DNA from 2 places in the Priestia sp. SRI_019 genome. Region 2 is predicted to be linked to the other one. Evidence: a T-box and tRNA genes for the amino acid it is inferred to sense, from the RefSeq annotation. Region 2 holds a T-box; the other holds one or more tRNA genes.
The links. A T-box is a leader RNA that pairs with one kind of tRNA and senses whether it is charged. The one in region 2 lies ahead of alaS (alanine--tRNA ligase), so its partner is inferred to be a tRNA-Ala.
Positions count from the first base shown of each region.

Region 1: it encodes a tRNA-Ala, which carries the amino acid that the T-box ahead of alaS (alanine--tRNA ligase) is inferred to sense. The anticodon was not compared.

Region 1 covers NZ_JBYCZN010000002.1:351,541-363,321, forward strand. The annotation lists gene AC2YJL_RS12115 (alkyl/aryl-sulfatase) at 1-1,304, opposite strand, end outside; gene AC2YJL_RS12120 (phospholipase D-like domain-containing protein) at 1,663-2,862, opposite strand; gene AC2YJL_RS12125 (DUF2971 domain-containing protein) at 3,004-3,849, opposite strand; gene AC2YJL_RS12130 (hypothetical protein) at 3,981-4,613, opposite strand; gene pdxR (MocR-like pyridoxine biosynthesis transcription factor PdxR) at 5,122-6,558, opposite strand; gene AC2YJL_RS12140 (DMT family transporter) at 6,695-7,594, shown strand; gene AC2YJL_RS12145 (hypothetical protein) at 7,752-7,982, opposite strand; gene AC2YJL_RS12150 (GH25 family lysozyme) at 8,164-9,465, opposite strand; gene AC2YJL_RS12155 (HD domain-containing protein) at 9,690-10,238, shown strand; tRNA gene AC2YJL_RS12160 (tRNA-Ala) at 10,345-10,416, shown strand; gene AC2YJL_RS12165 (hypothetical protein) at 10,534-10,683, opposite strand; gene AC2YJL_RS12170 (hypothetical protein) at 10,859-10,987, opposite strand; gene AC2YJL_RS12175 (DUF6143 family protein) at 11,481-11,781, opposite strand, start outside.
Region 2 covers NZ_JBYCZN010000001.1:293,945-305,725, forward strand. The annotation lists gene recD2 (SF1B family DNA helicase RecD2) at 1-1,680, shown strand, start outside; gene AC2YJL_RS01445 (hypothetical protein) at 1,822-2,013, shown strand; gene AC2YJL_RS01450 (YrzQ family protein) at 2,039-2,173, shown strand; gene AC2YJL_RS01455 (AI-2E family transporter) at 2,288-3,349, shown strand; T-box leader at 3,401-3,612, shown strand; gene alaS (alanine--tRNA ligase) at 3,738-6,371, shown strand; gene AC2YJL_RS01465 (IreB family regulatory phosphoprotein) at 6,456-6,725, shown strand; gene ruvX (Holliday junction resolvase RuvX) at 6,726-7,142, shown strand; gene AC2YJL_RS01475 (DUF1292 domain-containing protein) at 7,297-7,581, shown strand; gene mltG (endolytic transglycosylase MltG) at 7,994-9,097, shown strand; gene AC2YJL_RS01485 (O-methyltransferase) at 9,279-9,935, shown strand; gene AC2YJL_RS01490 (peptidase U32 family protein) at 9,932-10,861, shown strand; gene AC2YJL_RS01495 (peptidase U32 family protein) at 10,901-11,781, shown strand, end outside.

The DNA of each region.
Region 1 (11,781 bases), on a different contig from region 2:
TTAGCTGACTCTTCAGGAAACAGTTTATTTAAATCTACAGGATTGCTGTTATACCAGCCCATATAGCGCTGATAAACCGCTTTTGCGTTATGGTTAACCGTTCCATAAAAGCCGTTTGTATACCACTCGTGAGATAGAGTTTCCGGAAGCTTCATCATTCGGCCGACGTGGTCGATGGTATAACCTTGATTCATCAGCCTTAATGTTTGGTCATGAATATATTGATAAACATCTCGTTGATTTTCGATATAGGTAATACACGACTCGTTTCCGAACCTTGGCCAATTATGTACCCCAAATACAGTTGTTAGCTCTTGGCCAAATAAATCGATTGCTTGCTGCAAGTATCTTGCCCATGCTGCTGCGTCTCTTACTTTTGCTCCTCTGAGCGTATAGAGGTTGTGCTGAGTGACCGTACAGTTTTCTGCAATACACAGAGACTTTTCACTAGGAATATAGATGTTCATTTCAGCAGGCGCTTCTGTTCCTGGCGTAAGCTGAAACTGAAATGAGACGCCGTCAATTTTCTTACTTACATAAGAATGATGTTCGGAAGAACGAATTTCTTCTATTCCTTTAATAAGCGTGATTGTTCCAAATGAAATTTCTTTTCCGATACCGTTGTCAATTAGGCCTTTTTCATCGCGTCGCAGTTGAATACCGTACATGTATTGACTTCTTCGTGTCATTGCTGTGGCTGCCGTGACGTTTTCATCAATAACCGCATCCATAAACCCAGCAGGAGCATAAACTTTACTAGTTTTATTTTGTATTGAATCAGGTAATACTCCTAAAACTCCACCGTAATGGTCTATATGTGAATGTGAGAAGATAACGACTCTAACAGGACGCTTCCCGCAGTGCTGGTTTACTAGTTTAAGTGCTTCTTCTGCTGTTTCTCTTGACGTCAAGCAATCAATAACAATCCATCCCGTTTTTCCTTTAACAAATGTAATATTAGCCATATCAAAGCCTCTTACTTGAAAGATATTTTCAGTTACCTGATATAAGCCGGCTTGTACATTTAATTTTCCTTGTTCCCACAGTTTAGGGTGGACAGTAGCAGGTGTAGATTGTTCAAATAAAAAAGCGTACTTTCTTAAATCCCATACAGGATACAGCTGATTTTTTTTGAAAATCAGAGGAAAAGGTACGCGTACAAGAGCTTGGTAATCCGCAAGATTTTGTTCTAATTTCACTTGTTCCCAGTCTATGTTTTTATAAGTCTCAGCATTAGTCGCTGCAGTCTTTTGAGTAGCATCTTTTCGGTGAATCGTTAACTCTCGTTCATAATCAAACAGCATAACCCCCTCCTTTTTATTACTTTATGCGTAAAAATAAGACGAAGTACAAAAAGGGAGGGAAAATAGAGTCAACAAAAAAAAGAAGATGCGCTTAGTACGCATCTTCTTTTTTATACTGAATGTTATGTTTGAATAGTCGAGTGTTCTGTCTAAATTAGACAGCCTAGCACTTAGTATAACGATTGTTTACCAATGTGCCTTTTGTAATCAAAACAAATCTTCCTTCTAAGGTGCTCAATACGTTTCTTGAAGTCGCTGTAAAACAATGCATGTGTGTACAGTCTCTCCTTTCTTGTATTGGCCTTACATAGAATATATACCCGGAAAAAAATAAACAAAACACGATTTGGTTATTTTTTCAAAAATAATAATAAATCCACTCTGGGGTGTTTTTTAGAGAATGTTCCCATTTAGGTAATTCATCTATTACTCTTTTGGTTAATCTACGGCTATTTGTTTTATCTTCATTAATTTCTCGTTCTACGTGCGTAATCATCTCGCGATCATAAATGATACAGCTCGCTTCATCATTTAAATAAAAACTTCGGGGATCCCAGTTGGCTGTGCTAATATTGGCGATTGTATGATCAATGATCATTACTTTTCCGTGAAAAAACCCTTTTTTATATAAGAAAATTTGAATACCTTTGTTTAATAGTTTCTCTGTTTTAGGGTAACTAGGCGGTTTAGTGAACCACGCATCGGTATTGTCTGGAAGTATAATATCGATTGAAACACCTTTTTCTTTTGCTGAAATAAGTGCATTCATTAAACGTTCACTTGGAATAAAATAAGGGGTAGCAATGGTAAGCTTTACTTTGGCACGGTTGATTAGATCAATCATCTTTTGCTCAAGTTCTTCTCCAGTTGAAAACAGCAGCTGATAGTTTGCTCCGTTAGAGCGAGCGATAGGAACTCGCTGAGGAGAAATATGTTTTCCCGTGTCTTCTTCCCAATCTTTCAAAAATTGCTTTTCAATTTCAAAAACACCTTCTCCTTTGATTCGTAAGTGGTAATCACGCCAATAGCCCAATTTTTTATGCTTCCCTAAGTATTCTTCTCCTATATTAAAACCTCCCAGATAAGCTTCTTGGCCATCTACTACGACAAACTTTCGGTGATTTCGATGATTAATACTATAGAAAAAGTGCTGCCTGCTTGCTTTTCGACTAAATGTAAACTCAACTCCGCTTTTCTTAAGATCATCTATGAGTATTCGGGAGAGATCGTTTCCTCCAAAACGATCTACAGAAAGTTTAACCTTTACCCCTTCACCTGCTTTCTCTTTCAATAGTTTAAACAGCTTCATGCTGATGTTGTCCGCTCGAATAATAAAAAATTGAATATACACGTATTTTTTTGCTTTTTTAATATCTTCAAATAAAGCAGGATATAAACTACTTCCTTCTGCATACAGTGCTAACTTACCTTGGTAAACAGGCGTTTCGATAAGCGGATGTACACGAACGTAAGCATTATATCCTTTTTTTACGTCCCATTGAAAAAACAAACACAAACAAAGCACGCATACTAAAATAAACAGCGTTTTTTTAATCATACTGTACTCCTGATTCATCTAATACGTATAGGCTTTGGAGGTTTGTTTTATTTTATATGAGGAAATGTATGGAAATATAGAGCCTGTAACACAAAAAGCTTAATCATTTTTTGATTAAGCTTTTGTGTACTTCGCTAGCATTTAGTAAATATAGTCCTTATACAAGTCGGACTGAATAACCTTTTTATAAGCGAGTCCGTGTTTCTTGGTAAGGGCTTTCACCTCATCCACACAGCTTTGAGCGCTTCTTGGGGATACGTAAATTTCATTGATAAGCTGATGTAAATTACATGTAAGGAGGTTACCATGCTCGTGAGAAAAATCATACGATCTTTTTTCAAGGATATCCATTCGTTTTTGCCATTGATTTGCGGAAATACCTTGAATTTCGAATAGCTTTTGCAGCTTCCAAGCGTGTATGCGACTTGCTACAATAACAAGCCTCAATTCGTTTTCATGCTGATAGGATTTGCGCTTGTAAAATAACGTGTCATATACAGAATGACTGACCATTTCTTTTTGGAAGTCTATGTACTGCACTTTGCCAGAGAAGATTTTATAGCGTAAATCTTTAATACTGCACAATAAATTTTCATAGGTGGTTTTAATAGCTACGCCATCATTCCCCTTTAAATATAGATCCCACATTCCAGCGGCTTCGTAATCATTGATATGCCAGGATGAAACAGCAGAAAATTCATGGATTTTTCTTATATAGGTTCTAGAGGTACGGTTATGACGTTCGCCTTTTTTTCTTAGCTCTTCTATGTTCCACATTGAAGAGCATCCTTCAAGAGGGTCCGAAAATGCATCAGGTTTTGCGAAAAAAAGCGCATTGGTTTCCAGTAAATCTTGAAAATCAGACAGCGGCATAAATCGCCACACCGTCGGATTATTGTGCACCTTATAGCGTTCATCATAATCGTCATAGCTAGATTCGAATCTTTTGGCATATTCGTAAGCTTTCTCTCTATAAGCTAAATCCATTGGTTTTCCTCCTCTGAATGCATATTCATACTTGAATTATAGCACTTAATTGTTGTAATTTTCAAAATTATCCACCTGTATTAAGTGTTATTAGAAAAGAAGACACGCCTCAACATCTGCAGCGTGTCTTCTTATTTAATGAAATGAATGTTTTGCTTAACACTTTCACTTTCTGGCTGATTTAATTCCAATAAATAAATTTTATCCGCTCGAAAATCAGTATTCTTCATTTCTTTTTTTAAGGTACGAATAAAGGCAGCTGAAGTTTTTCCGTAGGCTTCAAAATAATGAAACGTGTGTACAACAAATAGAATGGATGCCCCGCTGTAATCTTTTTTGCTCTTTTTTTGGATGTTTTCTAGCACTTTTTCTATATACTCTTCTACAGAACCTTCCGTCTGGATACGGGGTAGAGCAAAATTTCCTGAATTGACCCTCTGTGCATCTTCAAATTCCAGTTTTCCATCTTTGTAGGAAGTAATTTCAATTCGTTTTTCAGTACCATCCGGCTGAAGAATTAATCCGTCGTATCCTTGACTTCCAATAATAAGTTTTAATTTTGAATTCCTCGGACAGTAGGAAGATTGGCTGAAGCAATAAAGCGGATAAAACTCTTCAAAAAACTTTTTGAAAAGCCCTTTTTTAAGTCGAGCTAATTTTATATATTCTCTGTTTTGATGAATCATTTTCTGCGTATGTTCAAAATACTGCTTCATTTCTTCTTGCGTCCTGTACACATCAAGATCTTTAAATAATTCATCCATCTTTTTCACCTTCAATCCCACCAACTAAAAAAGTCTTCTTACTTAGTAGATACATATTCATAAATGTGTGTGACAATTTTCTTTTTTTAAGATATAGCCTTTTTTAAAACAAAACGTGCACACTTTTCATTTTTTTGCATATCCTGTTATTCGTGCGTTCAATTATGAGCGTACGTTTCAGCCTTTAGTTGTAAAAGATGAACCGTAAAGTTACAGCTGATGGCGGATGATATGCGTCTGATTATTTCATAAACTATAACAAACAGGAAACTTAACAATAATTGAGGTGTTGGAAATGTTTGATAACGATTACGTAGTTAAAACCATTCACGATTTACATGTAAAACGTACAGAAAGCAAATTAAAAGTCTTCTTAACTTATTTTTATCATAAAAAATAACATGGATTTATAGACGGTAATATATAGTCAGTTGTTACTTGGAGTTTTTTATAGGAAGAAGAGTTTGATACAAGTAAAAAGGAATAGCGGATTATTCGCTATTCCTTTTTACTGTACTTGCAATTCTCGAATAAGTTCAGCAAGAATTTTAATGCTTTTATCGATATCTGGTAAAGAGGCATAGGCGTAAGAAAGCCGAAGATAACTGCCGGTTTCTTGTGCATAGATACTTCCGGAATTAAGCAATATCCCTCTTTTTAAAGCACGAGAGTATAAAGATTTCATTGAAATAGAAGGTTGAATATGCACCCATATAAAAAAGCCTCCTTCAGGATTCGTCCATGTTGCTACATCTCCTGCATATGTTTCTAATGCATTCAGCATAACTTTTCTTCTTGTTCGCAATTCGATTCGTACCGTTTCCATATGCTGTTGATATAAGCCATTTTTAAACCATTCTGCTGCTACTCTTTGAGACAATGAGCTAGATCCATAATCCGTTTGCATTTTAATATCCGCCAAACGCTCAATGACTGGTGCTGGGCCGACTATCCATCCGATACGTAATCCCGGGCTTAATGTTTTAGAAAGACTGCTAACATATAACACGTGTCCATTTTTATCTAAAGCCTTTAATGGCAACGGAGGCTGTTTATTTAGCCATAATTCGCGGTATAAATCATCTTCAATAATAGGAAGCTGATGTTCCTCACATTCTTTCAGCAAATCGTAACGCCTTTTTTGTGACATTAATGTTCCCGTTGGGTTATGAAAACATGGATTTGTATATAAAATAGCTTGCCCTTCTTGAGGGTCGGCGCGTTTTATAGCTGTTACTTTTATTCCTTCCTCATCCATAGAAAGACCTTTGAGTTTCATTCCCGCTGATTGGAATACATGTAAGGAGTATAGATAAGAAGGTTTTTCTAGCAAAACCGAAGAGTTCTTTTGCAGCAGTCCAATTGAAATAAGCTGAAGAGCTTGAAGAGCGCCGGAAACAATTAAAATAGAATCTGGAGAAGATTCAATCCCCGTTGTTTTCATATACGCACTTAACTCTTTTCGTAAAGGAAAATACCCCTTTGGTTCTTCGTATCCCAGAACCTCCATGTTTTTTGCTACTTTTTCCATAGCGTATTTCATTTTATCTTTAGGGAATATGTCAGGTGAAAGCTCTCCTTTGCTTAATTGAATAAGGTTTGAGTTAAATTCGGATTCATTAATATCTTGTACCATTGCTTGACTCGGACGATGCATACCTGATTTCACATGAACATTCCAATCGGGCGGAGTCGTAGCCAAAAGTGTCCACGTATTATTTATAACGATTGTTCCCTTTCCCATCTTACCTTCAATTAAACCGTCCGCTGTTAATTCCTCTAATGCCGTGATGACCGTACTTCGGTTAACATCGAACATAGCAGCAAGCTTTCGCTGACTAGGAATTTTACTTCCAATCGGCCATTCTCCACGCGCAATGTTCTCTTTCATAAAATCAATGATTTGTTTGTATTTTGGATAACTTGAACTGTTTCCTTGATTCATACATTTACTCCTGTTTTTAAAGTGGTTGGGTTAATTGCTTTTAAACTGGTTGAAGACATTTTATCAAATGTTTATTAACATGGGAACCACAATAGATACTGGTTGGATTCAAAATGAAAAATGGAGATGAATAGGCATGAAATTAACGTTTAGTCTGGTGTTCTTACATATACTGATGATTAGCTTATGGGCTTCAGCATTTCCAGTTATTCAAATAGGGCTGGAATCGTTTTCTCCTCAGCACCTTGCTTTTGTTCGGTTAAGTATTGCTTCTTTAGTACTGTTAGTTATTGTAATAGCTACACGCATGCGCTTGCCTGATATAAAAGATATTCCACTTCTTTTAGCACTCGGTTTTTTAGGTTTTACCGTATATCACACGGCATTAAACATTGGAGAAAAAACGGTGAGTGCGGGTATTGCGAGTTTACTGGTCTCGACTACTCCTATTTTTTCTTCGCTTTTAGCTATTTTTCTTTTTCAGGAGGAGTTTGGAAAAAGAAAATGGATTGGGTCTGCAGTAAGCTTTGCAGGTATTGCACTTTTAACCTTCAGCAAAGAGAACTTTGTACACTCAATTAATGGAATCTTACTGATCCTGCTAGCTGCCCTTGCAGAAAGCATCTATATAGTATGTCAAAAAAATTTATTAAAAAAGTATGGTTTTCTTTCTTTTGTGACGTACAGTATTTGGGGGGCTACAATTTCTATGCTTGTTTTTTTACCTGGGTTAGAAACAGAACTTGCACATATCTCTGTCAGATCAGCGATAAGCGTGACATATTTAGGATTATTTCCAACCGTTATTCCCTATATGGTACTCGCTTATCTGACATCGCGTATAGGTTCTGCTGAGGCTGCCATTTCTCTTTACTTAACTCCTGCGCTGTCCTTTTTCTTAGCGTGGCTGCTTTTAAAAGATATCCCGAGTGCAGCTTCCATTGTGGGAAGCATCATTACGTTATGCGGCGTGTTGCTTACACATAGTAAAAGAAAAGTAGTGGTAAAAGAGACAAAGTTCACAATGCAAAGATAATGTGTATGCTTTAAGGAATTATCTTAGAGGCTATGTTTTTTATTTATATATTTTATTTAGAACATACTTTAATTTCTTCTTTTTGCAGTTTAATTAACAATTAATAAAAAAGCGCCTTTCTTTAATCTTGGTTTAAGATTTAAAGAAAGGCACTTTTTTATGTAGTTTCTAATTCCGCTTTTATTTTCCCAGCCACTGCGTGAGTCAGCTGCTGAAGATCGTAAATCTCTTCTCCTGAAAGTACTACATGTCCGTTTAAAATGTGGTTATGTTTATATGCTCGATACGTCACTTCGATACTTTTTATCGCACGCTCTACTTCATCATTTACCATAATACTTTCATAGTGATAGGATAGTGTTTCAATTCGAATCTGCGTATTTTTCATATTTATTCACCCTCCATGAGCCGTTGACTAAAAATATGACTGTTAGAGGTGAACTATACATAGAAACTTTTTTGTTATTACCTACTTTGTTATTTAGAACATATTTTAATTACTTAATTCATCTCTGCTATTCTTTTTTTACAAAATACCCAAATAAACCCCTGCTCTTCGGAGCGGGAGTTTATTGCTTGTAGTACCAGCCTTTTTTATCTAAAAACTGTTTAACTTTTACAAAATCCAGCCCAGCTGCGGTAAGTTCAGCGGATGGATTACCTATTGCATGTACGTGTAATTCACTGTCGATTCCTTCATTTTTTAAGAAAGCACGAAACTCTGTTTCCATGTCTTTACTTAATCCGCCTGTTTTAATTGTAATTGGGATAGGTTCTACGTCTTTCATTTGCACAAATCCGCCTGGAACAGCCCATGCTGCATTCGTATAGCCATATACACTAAATACCGTGCCTTTTTTTATCGCTCTAAAATTCTCTGTTATATTCGCATATTTGTAGACTCCAATATCCTTCTTCGCTTTTACTTGAAAAGAATACTTTTCTCCGAGTGAAGTAACCTTTGGTAATGATTCTTCGACAGGATTGCTTACACCCTTGAGTAATTCCATCATTTTAGCTAATGTTTTCTCATCAGCTTTTCCAGTTGACGTTAATCCATACTTTTCTTGAAGAGCTTTAACAGCCGCAACAGTTTCACTGCCATATTGACCATCGGTCCCTTGCTGGGAAAGTTCAAATCCTAATTTAATTAAGTTTTGCTGCAGTTCTTTTACAGCTAGTCCGCTATCACCTTGCTGTAATTGTGCTGATGGCTTATTATTTTCCACCACCGTCACGCCTGTATTAATACTATTAAAGAAATCCAGATCCATTTCATTGATATCAACATTGCCTTTAATCCCGTTTACTTTTCCTTGATCTGTATATTGAAACATAGACCATCTATCCCAAATCGTCGTATCACCTGGGTTAGCAAATCCCTTAGAACGGTTACTTCCACTGTAACGAGCTATCCATAGCGGATATCTTGCTACAGCGCTTGTAAAATTGGATTTAATAAAACTATACCCCGTGTAAAGAATAGGCGTAATGCTTGTTTTCCTTTCAATATACTCCATCCATCTAACTGCAAAGGCTGTGACCTGGGCTTTTGTTTTCCCTTTATTTTCTTCCAAATCTAAGCAATGAGGCAAATCAATCTTCATGCTGCCTAATTTATTTAAAAAGAAATTAACTTCTGCAATGGGATCATTATCAGCATGAGCAAAGTGATAAAAGCCTACACGTAGACCTGCATTTTTTGCTCCTGTATAATTATCATACGATTTTTTATCTAAGAAGGTTGTACCTTCTGTTAATTTAATATATGCGCCTCTTACACCATCCGACGCCACTTTTGCCCAATCAATTGTTCCGTTGTGATGAGAAACATCAATGACCTTAATATTTTGATTATTACGGTTTTGCATTGCTATCACTCCTTCATACAAACTATGAACAAAAAAGGAAATGGCAACTGATACAGGCCTATTAAATAGATATTAGGCTTTATAAAAAACTACAGTAAGAAGGGATTTTGGTAGCCTTTCCTTATTAGAAGAAATGAATTTGTGCAATTTTATAAAGTGAGGAAAGCTATATTCGTTTATACTAATAATATGAAGATATACTGAATAAAAAGTGGAGGAATATGATGTCTTTAATAAAAGAAGCACGTAGATATGCAGAACACGCTCATAGCGGCCAAATGCGCAAGCTGTCCGATATACCTTATATTGTTCATCCTATTAACGTAGGTAATATTTTAGAAAAAGCAGGTTTTAGTGAAGAAGTAATTGCAGCAGCTTATCTGCATGATGCTGTAGAAGATACAAGTGTAACACTCGAAGAAATTATACAAAGATTTGGTTTAGAAGTAGCGGGTATTGTTGAAGCTCATACAGAAGACAAATCAAAAAGCTGGGAAGAACGTAAACAGCATACAATTCAAATCGTGAAAACTGGTTCTCTTGAAGTGAAATCTTTAATTGTAGCAGATAAATTAGACAATTTACGGTCTTTAAAAGAAAGCTACGATCAGCAAGGAGATACGATTTGGAATAGCTTTAAAAGAGGATTCGAAAAGCAGAAATGGTACTACGAATCCATCAGCAAATACGCTGCAAAAGGATTGGAACCAAACCAAATTCCAAGTTTTTTTTATACGTACAAACAAGAAGTAAATGATTTTTTTAGAAGTTAATATTCATATAAAGAAATTAGAAAACACTGAAAATAACTATTGCGAACGCGCGCCATACGTATTAAAATATAGTAGAGTCAACACGCAATAAAGGCTCTACATAATCGGGACTGTAGTTCAGTGGGAGAATACTTGTCTGGCAGACAAGGGGTCGTGGGTTCGAATCCCATCAGTTCCATAAAACCAGTCGTATCAAGAGTTTAAAACACTTTAAAACTCTGCAGGATGGAATGGTTGCAATACTATTTCATCTGACCTCTTCATGATTTCCATGAAGAGGTTTTTTATTTTCTTTTTACGATTGATCCTCATGATTTTTATGATTATTTTTTTCACTGCTCCTGCTGACAATTTCTCTAAGTTCGCCCTCGTCGCCTTTTGCATTGATGATTTCAAAAAGCTGATTCAGCCCTTCACTTGTTTCATCGTTTGGTTCTTTGCTCATTCTATCCCCTCCTTTTGCTTCTAGGATGCCCATTTTTTTCGCATTGTTTCATGTAAAAAGCAATTCATCAATATTAATCGGCCGTAAAAGTATACCTTTACGACCCTTGTACAATTACTGGTTATACAGATATACTCAATCAATTCTTTAAATTTTGCAGCGTTTTATAGGGTTTCTAATACTCATCTATAATGAAATGATCATCACAAACTTCGTTAAAATCGTTCTCTTCGTGGAGATCTACTTCTTTATCTTTAGATATCTCGTTTTCTGTTGTAAATAGTTTAAAAAGCTTGTTGAACATTGTTCCACCTCATATCTTTTATTAATACATTCAGTATGATTAATTTATATAAAGCCAGTATGAATTGAAACTTAAGATAATGTGAATGTAGACATTAACGTGAGATGTTAAGCATGCTTATACCCTTGACGAAAAGGTTACTTAATTCTACAAAGAAGTGATTAGTATATCAGCTGTATGTGGCATTCGTTCTATAACAGTTGTCTTTGTTATTCGTTTTGCTATTGTACTAGGTAGCTTAGTTTTATGTATTATCGCTTTAATCCCTTAGTTATCAACATCCTTAAATACCATTCAAATGGCTTGTGTAGTTGGAATTATCCTTTTGCTTGCTTTGTTTTTCTTTAGTTATATCCACAATTAAACGAAAAAACGCAAGCTATAAAAAAAGAACTTTGTATGTTGCTGCAAAGTTCTTTTCATAAACACTTACTGTTTGTTAAGAACTGTATGAAATATTAAATAGCTTATACAATCGTTAAGGCCTATTCAGTTAACAGTCCTTCTTACGTTTTTTCTCGAACCATCCATATGCAATTTCAGCTTCAATTTCTTTGTTTCCCGGAGAAACTAAGAAAATAACGTATGAACCATTGTTTGGAAAGATAAATTTGCCATCTTCATCACTTACTAATGTACTTTTCGGCGGAACAACACGGTTAAATACGTTTACCCCTTTAGCAGGAAAGCCTTTTACCATTTCTGCAAATTTAATTTTCCCTTTTGGCTTTGAACGTATTGTAGTATTTGCTGGACTCACATTGTCTGAAGTTGTTCCTTTTCCAGGCGGGATA
Region 2 (11,781 bases):
GATCGTTTGCGTGCAGGTATTTTATACGTCATTGAGCAAGAATGCAATCAAATGGGGCATGTATACGTTACGGCAGAACAGCTGTATGGAAAAACAGCAGAGCTTCTTCGGAAAAGCAGGCATGAGAATCTGTCTGAAATGGATCTTACAAGAGAAGTGGACGCATTAAAAGCAGATAAAAAGCTTATCATTCAAGACGAAAAAATTTATTTTCCTCCCCTTTTCTATGCTGAAAAAGGGTTGGTTAAAGCTATTCAAAAAATTATGGCTCAAACGCAGTACGAAGAGCAGTTTCCGGAATCAGAATTCTTATTGGCTCTGGGTGAACTAGAAGAGCGGTTAGACGTCCAATATGCACCGTCTCAGCGCAAGGGTATACAAACCGCTTTAATGTCTCCAATGCTTCTTTTAACAGGGGGACCAGGTACAGGGAAAACAACGGTTATTAAAGGAATAGTCGAACTTTATGCGGAACTTCACGGATGTTCGTTAAATCCAGGGGACTATAAAAAAGATGAGGCTTTTCCTGTTTTACTTGTGGCACCTACGGGACGAGCTGCTAAACGAATGAGCGAAGCGACGGGACTTCCGGCAGTTACGATTCACCGATTATTAAAATGGAACGGACAAGAAGGATTTGATCATAATGAGGAAAATCCAATTGACGGAAAATTACTGATTGTAGATGAAGTATCAATGGTAGATTTGTGGCTTGCTCATCAGCTGTTTAAATCTCTTCCTGCTAATTTACAGGTTATTTTAGTTGGAGATGAAGATCAGCTTCCTTCAGTAGGTCCGGGCCAGGTGTTAAAAGATTTGCTGAGTTCAGAAGTAGTTCCTACCGTCCGTCTGACAGATGTATACAGGCAAGCGGAAGGATCGTCAATTATTGATTTGGCTCATGAAATAAAAAAAGGAAAGCTTCCGGAAGACTTATCGAGGCAGCAAGGAGATCGTTCCTTTATTCGTTGTCAAGGACAGCACATTACGAACGTTGTGCAACAAGTTTGCGGGAATGCGTTAAAAAAAGGCTATACGGCTAAAGATATTCAAGTTTTAGCTCCTATGTATAAAGGTCCTGCAGGGATTGATAAACTGAATGAAGTTCTTCAGGAATTATTTAACCCGGCTTCTGAGCAAAGAAGAGAGCTTAAGCACGGAGATATTACGTACCGAGTCGGAGATAAAGTGCTGCAGCTTGTAAATCAGCCGGATAGCAACGTATTTAACGGAGATATGGGAGAAATCGTTTCGGTTTTCTTTGCCAAAGAAAATACGGAAAAACAGGATATGCTGGTTATTTCATATGAAGGAAATGAAGTAACTTACACAAAGCAAGACTTTAATCAAATAACTCATGCATACTGCTGTTCCATTCATAAATCACAGGGAAGTGAATTTCCCATTGTTGTGCTTCCAATTGTTAAAAGCTATTACCGGATGCTGCGACGCAATTTACTTTATACCGCCGTTACGCGAAGCAAACAGTTTTTAATTTTATGCGGAGAAGACGAAGCGTTTCAGCTTGGAGTTAGCCGAAATGAAGACAGCGTTCGCCAAACGAATTTACAGCCGCTGCTTCGAGAAAGCTTGGATAACGACATAGAAGATCCTGAAATTCCATTTATGAAAGATGCAAATATTGGGATGGAAAACGTTACGCCGTATGATTTCATGTAACCTTTCGCATGCTAACAAAGAGTTAAATAAACTCCTTTGTTGCCATCCTTCTTTGCTAATTGTCAGAAAATAAAGTATGGACATGGAAAGAAGTGGACATAATGCGTTTATATAAGTAGAACGTATAAAGAGGTGTCGACTTTGTTTAAATGTCCAAACTGTAAAAGTATTGACGTTGGCAAAATTGGTGTAAATCAGTATTACTGCTGGAATTGTTTTATTGAAATGACTATTTCAAAAGGACAAATTAATACTCACCAAGTAGAAGAAGATGGAACATTGAGCTCGCTTGATGATTTATTCTCAGACGACGAGCGCACAATCAATTTCTAATTCTTTTTTACCGGGAGGAAGAGCAATGGGCAGAATCATTCCGTCAGTAGTCGCTTTCGGTCTTGGAGCTTATGCATTTAAAATGGCAGATGATCGAGAGATGTTTACAAAAAGAAATATGAAAAAAATGCGTAAACGTATGATGAAAGCTATTCACTAATAAAAAAAGCACTATTGCACTGAGCTGCAATAGTGCTTTTTTGCAGGCAGAAGAGACAACTGCATGTATAAACTCCTTTCTTTATCAAAAAATAGAAGAGAGGAGGAGTTTACGTTGAAAGATAGTTCATTCAAATGGTTCTATAGATTCGGACTGCTGTTATTAGCGCTGCTGTGCATATTAGTCTTTTTTAAAGTCCAGTTTTTATGGCTTCCTGTTATTTACATGTTTTTAAAAGCACTGCTGCCTTTTTTTATTGCAGCATTCATTACATATTTACTTCATCCGCTTATTGAAAAAACGCATGATAAAGGCGTGCCTCGTCCTCTAGCTATTTTACTGATCTACATCATCTTTTTTGGAGGAATCGGGTTTGGAGCCTATAAGTCGTACCCTATTTTTGTGGAACAAGTAAAAGATTTAAACGAACAGCTGCCTCATTTTACGAATACATATAGACATTGGGTAGAATCGATTCATGATCGTACAACTTCACTTCCAAACGGTGTACATGAGAAAATTGAAGGCAGCATTGATGATGTAGAGGCTACGCTCAACGTGTGGCTTACAAAAGTGGCGGAAGGATTAAAGTCATTGATTACCTCTTTTTTGATTTTAATCATTATTCCATTTATTGTTTTTTATATGCTGAAGGATTTTTCCTCTATTAAGAAAGCAACAGCTTATGTCACGCCTAAAAAGTGGCACAAACCAGGTGAACGTTTTTTATCGGATGTGAATGAATCACTCGGCAATTACATTAGAGGGCAATTTTTTGTTTGTCTCATTATTGGTGTGATTGCCACAGCGGCACTGTGGTTCTTTCATGTACCTTATGCACTTCTTTTAGGCTTCATTATTGGCGTAACGAATATCATCCCTTATTTTGGCCCGATTATTGGTGCGGTTCCAGCGGCTATTATTTCAGCCACAATCTCGATAAAGTTGGTTATTACCATTGTCATTATAATCTTTGTGCTGCAGTTTCTAGAGGGAAATGTGCTGTCTCCGCTTATCGTAGGAAAGAGCCTTCATATTCATCCTTTGTTTATCATGCTTGCGCTCCTTTTAGGAGGAGAATTTGGAGGAGTATTGGGTCTCATTTTGGCTGTGCCAATTTTAGCAGTCATTAAAATATCTATTTTGCATATCCGCTCTTATACGCTCAAACATTGACAAAGAGCGGTTAATTTGTCATAATATCGCCATAAGAAAACGCTACATATTTTAAACACAATGATGGATCGAGTACGTTGCACACTGGTTTTTAGAGAAGGGCTTCCTTGGCTGAAAGAAGCGCTAAATAAAGAGCAGCGGAACGCTAGTCCAGAGTGCAGGCTAAAACCTGCCGTGTCAGCAACGTTAACGCTATGAAGGTGATAAATGCTTTTGGCATTTATAATCAGGGTGGTACCGCGAGTTCAACTCTCGTCCCTGCTACAGGGATGAGAGTTTTTTTGTGTGCAAATAACTAGCAATTGCTTTTGTACACAGAGAAAATAGATGCTTTTATGTCATCATTTTTTTGTCTATAAATAAGAAGAGTATTAAAGGAGGACCAATCATGAAAAAACTGACGTCAGCACAAGTTCGTCAAATGTATTTAGATTTCTTTAAAGAAAAAGGCCATGATGTAGAACCAAGCGCATCTTTAGTTCCGCATGAAGATCCATCTTTATTATGGATTAACAGTGGAGTAGCTACATTAAAAAAATATTTTGATGGTCGTGTTATTCCTCAAAATCCGCGTATTTGTAACGCACAAAAATCCATTCGTACAAACGATATCGAAAACGTGGGTAAAACGGCTCGCCATCATACGTTTTTTGAAATGCTTGGTAATTTCTCTATCGGTGATTATTTCAAAGAAGAAGCCATCCAATGGGCATGGGAATTCTTAACGAGCGATAAATGGATTGGGTTCGACGCAGATAAGCTATCTGTAACAGTTCATCCCGAGGATGAAGAAGCATTTAAGATTTGGAATGAAAAAATGGGCGTGCCTAAAGAGCGCATCATTCGTTTAGAAGGTAATTTCTGGGATATTGGAGAAGGTCCGAGTGGTCCAAATACAGAGATCTTTTATGATCGCGGAGAAGCATATGGAAATGACCTAACTGATCCGGAATTATATCCAGGTGGAGAAAATGAGCGTTATTTAGAAATTTGGAACCTTGTATTTTCTCAATTTAATCACAATCCTGATGGCACGTACACGCCGCTTCCAAAGAAAAACATCGATACGGGAATGGGCTTAGAGCGTATGGTTTCTGTTATTCAAGACGTGCAAACAAACTTTGATACAGATTTGTTTATGCCGATTATTGAAGCAACAGAAAACATTTCAGGCGCTAAATATCGTACAAACGATGAACAAGATACGGCATTTAAAGTTATTGCTGACCATATTCGTACGGTAACATTTGCTGTAGGTGATGGTGCGCTTCCTTCAAATGAAGGCCGTGGGTATGTGCTGCGCCGTTTGTTACGCCGAGCAGTTCGCTATGCTAAAAAGCTAAACATTAATCGTCCGTTCATGTACGAACTAGTGCCGGTAGTAGGTGAAATCATGGTTGATTTCTATCCGGAAGTAAAGGAAAAAACGGATTTTATCCAGCGCGTAGTAAAAAATGAAGAAGAGCGTTTTCACGAAACGTTAAATGACGGACTAGCTATTTTGGCAACCGTTATTAAAAAAGAAAAAGCGCAAAACAGTGATATGGTACAAGGCGAAGATGTTTTCCGTTTATATGACACGTATGGATTCCCTGTTGAATTAACGGAAGAATATGCAGAAGATGAGAACATGAAAATTGATCATGCAGGTTTTGAACGCGAAATGGAAGCACAGCGTGAGCGTGCGCGTGCTGCTCGTCAAGATTCTAGCTCTATGCAAGTTCAAGGCGGCGTACTTGGTGAAGTAACCGTTGCAAGTGAGTTTGTTGGTTATGATAAAAATGAAGTAGAAACAGTTGTTGAAGCAATTATTGTAGACGGTGAGCTTGTTGACCGCGCTGAAGCTGGAACAGAAGCGCAAGTCATCTTAAGCCGCACGCCATTCTACTCAGAAAGCGGCGGTCAAATTGCGGACCAAGGTACGATTCAAAGTGCTTCAGGAACAGCTGAAGTAAAAGACGTTCAAAAAGCGCCAAACGGCCAAAATGTCCAAACGGTAGCTGTAACAAACGGTGAGCTTGTAAAAGGTGAAACATATACGGCGGCGCTTGATGAAGAAAACCGCAGTGCTATTGTGAAAAACCATACGGCAACGCATTTATTGCATCAAGCATTAAAAGATACGTTAGGAACGCATGTTAATCAAGCGGGTTCTTTAGTAACAGCGGATCGCTTGCGCTTTGACTTCTCTCACTTTGGTCAAGTGACACAGGAAGAGCTTGAGAAAATTGAACAAATCGTTAATGAAAAGATTTGGGACAGCATCTCTGTACAAATTGAAAACAAAGCAATTGACGAAGCAAAAGCGATGGGTGCAATGGCGCTATTTGGTGAGAAATACGGAGATGTCGTGCGCGTAGTACAAGTAGGCGACTACAGCTTAGAATTATGTGGTGGATGTCACGTACCAAATACGTCTGTTATCGGTTTATTTAAAATTGTATCAGAATCCGGAATCGGTGCAGGTACTCGACGCATTGAAGCTGTAACTGGAAAAGCTGCCTATCAGTTAATGAACGATCAAGTAGGCTTACTAAAAGAAGCTGCGGCAAAAGTAAAATCCAACCCGCGTGATTTAGTAGGGCGAGTTGAAGGATTGCTAGAAGAAATTCGTAATCTTCAGCGTGAAAATGATTCACTATCTACAAAGCTTGGCAATATTGAAGCTGGCAATCTCGTTGACCGCGTACAAAACATTAATGGTGTGAATGTCCTAGCAGCGAAAGTGAATGCAACGGATATGAATAACCTTCGTGCAATGGTTGACGATTTAAAACAAAAATTAGAATCCGCTGTGATCGTATTAGCTTCTCCACAAGGTGAAAAGGTAAATATTATTGCAGGTGTAACAAAAGATTTAATTGCTAAAGGCCATCACGCTGGCAAACTTGTTAAAGAAGTAGCGACGATTTGCGGCGGAGGCGGAGGCGGACGCCCTGACATGGCGCAAGCTGGAGGAAAAGACGCTAGCCAAATTGAAAAAGCACTTGGCACTGTAGAAGAATGGGTTAAATCCGTTTAATTCTCCTCTTTCTTGGTGTACAATATAAATAAGACTTAGCATAGTGCACAATGTGTTCACAAATTAAGAGAGTGAGGTGGGACCGTGAGTTCATTTGATAAAACCATGCAATTTAATTTTCAAGATGAGCCAGCTGAAACAAACGTACATGAAGTATTGTTTACGGTTTATGACGCACTGCAAGAAAAAGGCTACAACCCAATCAACCAAATCGTTGGGTATTTGTTATCAGGAGACCCTGCTTACATTCCTCGTCATAACGATGCGAGAAATACAATTCGCCAGTTAGAGCGAGACGAGCTCATTGAAGAACTTGTTAAATCTTATTTACAACAGCATCGAAAGGATTCATAAATGCGCGTATTAGGATTAGATGTAGGAACCAAAACAATTGGCGTGGCAGTTAGTGATGAAATGGGATGGACAGCGCAAGGAATTGAAACAATTAAAATTGCAGATGAGCAGATGGAGCAATCATATCCTCGTTTACAGCAGCTAATTGACGAATATTCCGTAGAGAAAATCGTAGTGGGTCTTCCTAAAAATATGAATGGTACGATTGGCCCTCGAGGCGAAGCGTGCATTGAGTTTGCTGACAACGTCAAAGAAAAACTTAACATTGAAACGATGATGTGGGACGAGCGCTTGTCGACGATGGCAGCAGAGCGAGTACTGCTGTCTGCCGATGTAAGCCGTAAGAAACGCAAAAAAGTAATCGATAAAATGGCAGCTGTTATGATTCTTCAAGGATACTTAGACAGCAAGCAGTAAGAAAAGCAGCAGGCTTTGCCTCAGCTGAAAAGTTATGAATTTCCCTTTTGCATATTCTTTTGTACGTAAAAGGGAAGTGAAATAACTGAACGGCTTGCTTTTCGCTGAAGAAAAAGTTAAGCTAAGAGCTTACAATATAAAATGAGGTGCAAACATGAGCGTAGAAGAAAATAAAATTACAATCGTCGATGAGAATGGAAATGAGCAGCTATGCGAAATTTTATTCACATTTGATTCTGATCAATATAACAAATCATATGTAATTTACTATCCAATCGGAGCAGACCAAGATGATGAAGAGGAAATTGAAATTCATGCATCTGCTTTCACACCAAGTGAAGATGGTCAAGACGGTGAGCTTCAACCGATTGAAACAGAAGAAGAGTGGGACATGGTTGAGGAAATGGTTAATACATTCCTTGACGAAGAAGGCGAATAATTATAGTGAAAAAGCTGATGACAATCGTTATCAGCTTTTTTTTACATAGCGGCTGTTCTATTTAGATATAAAAAGGTTTTTCCTTGCATTCTTAGGGCAGATTGTATGATAATGACGAAAAATAAGATAAATTGTAGTATAATAATTCCTGCGTGTGAGAGTGCATTTTAATAAAAGAATTCATTGTTTGAACGGATGAAACTAGACTTTGGGCAGACAATAACATAAATCATGGAAAAATTTTAGAAGAGGCGAGAATTTAAGGAAGCGATACCATCTCACACCTATAGGCGATACGAATGAATCGCAATCTCATGTCTCCTCTCTGTTTATACTTATAAAAAATCAAGAAGAAAAGAGGTGAAACTGGTTGTATCTTCTTTTACAGAAGTAGATTTAACCAGGAAGCTGCTTGTCGCAACAAACATTTTTACCACCTAATCGTTCAAGAAAAAAACGAGTTATTTTTATTACAATTATCGTACTTCTTTTACTAGTTGGCGGTGCATTTTTCTATGCTCAATCCCGCTTAACGCCCGTGGATCGAAACAGCAATAAAAAAGTAAATGTGACCATTCCACAAGGTTCTTCCGTCCAATCGATTGGTACGGTATTGAAAAAAGAAGATTTAATTAAAAGCAAAAGTGCATTTCGCTATTACGTAAAATTAACCCATGTGTCTGGATTTCAAGCTGGAACGTATTTATTTTCTCCTTCCATGAGTTTAGGGGAAATGGTTGAAAAAATGGAAAAAGGCGAGGTTTCAAAACAACCTGATATTCGTGTCACCATTCCAGAAGGACGCCAGCTTGTGGAAATTGCTGATATCATTGCTGAAAATACAAAGTTTACAAAAGACGAAGTCATGAAAAAGCTAGACGATAAGGCATTCGTCAATAAAATGAAAGAAAAATATCCAGATTTAGTAACGGATGAAGTGATGCAAAAAGATATTAAACATCCGCTAGAAGGTTATTTATATCCCGTTACGTATGATTTTTATGATAAAAATGTGTCGTTAGATGAAATATTGGATAAAATGGTAGGGAAAACAAATAATGTATTAGGTCAGTACAGTGGGCAAATGGAGAAGAAAAAATTCAGTGCACATAAATTGTTAACAATGTCTTCTCTGATTGAAGAGGAAGCAACTGCAAAAGTCGACCGAGAAAAAATTGCCAGCGTCTTTTATAATCGCCTTGAAAAAAATATGCCTCTTCAAACGGATCCAACCGTCTTATATGCCTTAGGAGAGCATAAAGACCGCGTGTTCTATAAGCATTTAGAAGTGGACTCTCCTTACAATACGTATAAAGTAAAAGGGTTGCCTCCAGGACCAATTGCCAGCTCTGGTTTGATGTCAATCAAAGCTGCGTTACATCCAGCCAATACAGATTATTTATACTTCTTGGCCACACCTGAAGGAAAAGTTATTTTTACCAAAACCTTAGAAGAACATAACAAAGAAAAAGCCAAGCATATTACAGGTAAAGAAAAGCAAAATACCGAAAAATAATTGGAAATTTAAAATTGGGGAATCGCGATACTTCGCATTCCCCATCTTTTATGTTAAAATATATCGGGTTTACGTAAAAACGAAAAAAACTTATAATAGACTAGTTGTCTTACTATTTTGCAGTAATAAAACGTTATGAAAACATAATGTAAAATGTACTTCTGAGAACGGAGGAAGTGTTTTGCTTTTACAAAACGTAGAGCAGTATGTGGAAAAGCTTATTCCTAAGCGCCAGGAGCTTATTGAAGAAATGGAAGCTTATGCAAAAGAACATCACGTTCCGATTATGGAATTGATTGGTGTTGAAACGCTATTGCAAATTCTTCGTCTTCATCAGCCAAAACATATATTAGAAATTGGAACAGCGATTGCATATTCGTCTATTCGAATGACCCATGCGCTTCCAGAGGCACGAGTGGTTACGGTAGAACGAAATGAAGAGCGTTACCAAAAAGCGCAAGAATTTATTGAACGGGCGGGAAAACAAGATAAAATTGTGTCGTTGCTTGGAGATGCACTAGAGCTTAGAGATGAGATTGAACGTCATGGTCCTTATGATGCAGTGTTTATTGATGCAGCTAAAGGTCAGTATCAGCGTTTTTTTGAACATTATGAGCCGATGCTATCTTCTAAAGGAATGATTATTTCGGATAACGTACTATTTAAAGGTCACGTAGCGACCGATTTGGCCGAAGTAGAAACACGTCGACGCCGCAGCTTAATTAAAAAAATTCAGGCATACAATACGTGGCTGATGAATCATCCCGATTATTATACAACTATTCTCCCTATTGGAGACGGAATCGCGATTAGTATTAAAAGAGGTGACCAAGAATGAAAAAACCAGAACTATTAGTGACACCAACTGCAGTTTCAGAAATCGAATCATTACTACAAGCTGGAGCAACAGCTATTATGGTTGGTGAACAGCGCTACGGTTTGCGTTTAGCAGGTGAATTCAAACGTGAAGATATCGTAGAAGCTGTAAATATTGCTCATCAGCATAATGCAAAAGTCTACGTAGCGATGAACGGATTATTTCACAATGATAAAATCGCCGAACTAAATGAATATATTTTATTCTTAAAAGAAGCAAGCGTGGATGCGATTGTCTTTGGAGACCCTGCTGTATTGATGGCAGTGCGTGAAACAGCTCCAGAAATGAAGATGCACTGGAGTACTGAGACAACGGGCACAAACTGGTATTCATGTAACTACTGGGGGCGTAAAGGAGCTAAGCGTGCAGTTCTTGCTCGTGAGTTAAGCATGGATAGCATCATTGATATCAAAGAAAAAGCCGAGGTAGAAATTGAAGTTCAGGTGCATGGCATGACGTGTATGTTCCAATCAAAACGTTCACTTCTTGGCAACTACTTTGAGTATCAAGGAAAAGTCATGGAAATTGAAAATCGTAAAGTAGAAAAAGATATGTTTTTACTTGATAATGAGCGAAACAATAAGTATCCAATTTTCGAAGATGAAAATGGAACGCACATTATGAGTCCAAATGATATGTGCATTATCGACGAGCTTTCCGAGATGATTGACGCTGAAGTAGATGTATTCAAAATTGACGGCGTATTAAAGTCACCGCAATATATTTTAGAAGTAACAAAAAAATATCGTCAAGCGATTGATTTATGTGTAGATGACCGTGAAGAATACGAAAATGTTAAAGACGATTTGTTAGAAGAAATTGAAAGCTTGCAGCCAATTAACCGCCCGTTGGACACAGGGTTTTTCTTTAAAGAAACGGTATATTAAAAAGCTTGCAAAGAAAGATAAACAAAGGAGGTACAAACGATGGCTGTTCAAATCGATACTGTAGTAGAAGGTAAACGAGTTATTACTAAGAAGCCTGAGTTGTTAGCTCCAGCCGGTAACCTTGAAAAATTAAAAGTTGCCGTACACTATGGAGCAGATGCTGTGTTTATCGGAGGAAAAGAGTTTGGCCTTCGTTCAAATGCAGATAACTTTACATTTGAAGAAATGGCAGAAGGTGTTCAGTTTGCGAACAAATACGGCGCACGTATTTATGTTACAACAAACATTTTTGCTCATAATGAAAATATGGACGGACTTGAAGATTATTTAATGGGATTAGAGCGCGCTGGTGTTTCTGGAATCATCGTAGCTGATCCGTTAATTATCGAAACCTGTCGACGCGTTGCACCTAAGCTTGAAGTACATTTAAGTACGCAGCAATCACTTTCAAACTGGAAAGCCGTTCAGTTCTGGAAAGAAGAAGGATTAGAACGTGTTGTACTTGCTCGTGAAACGGGTGCTGAAGAAATGCGCGAAATGAAAGAAAAAGTGGATATTGAAATTGAAGCTTTTATTCACGGAGCGATGTGTATTGCTTATTCAGGCCGCTGCGTGCTAAGTAATCATATGACAGCGCGTGATTCAAACCGCGGAGGCTGCTGTCAATCATGTCGTTGGGACTATGATTTATTTAAAGTAGAAGACGGTAAAACGGAAACGGCTTTATTTGATGAGCAAGACGATCCGTTTGCAATGAGTCCAAAAGACTTAAATTTAATTCAATCTATCCCTCAAATGATTGAGCTGGGTATTGATAGCTTAAAAATTGAAGGACGTATGAAGTCGATTCACTATATCGCAACAGTGGTGAGCGTATATCGCAAGGTGATTGACGCATACTGTGCAGATCCTGAGAATTT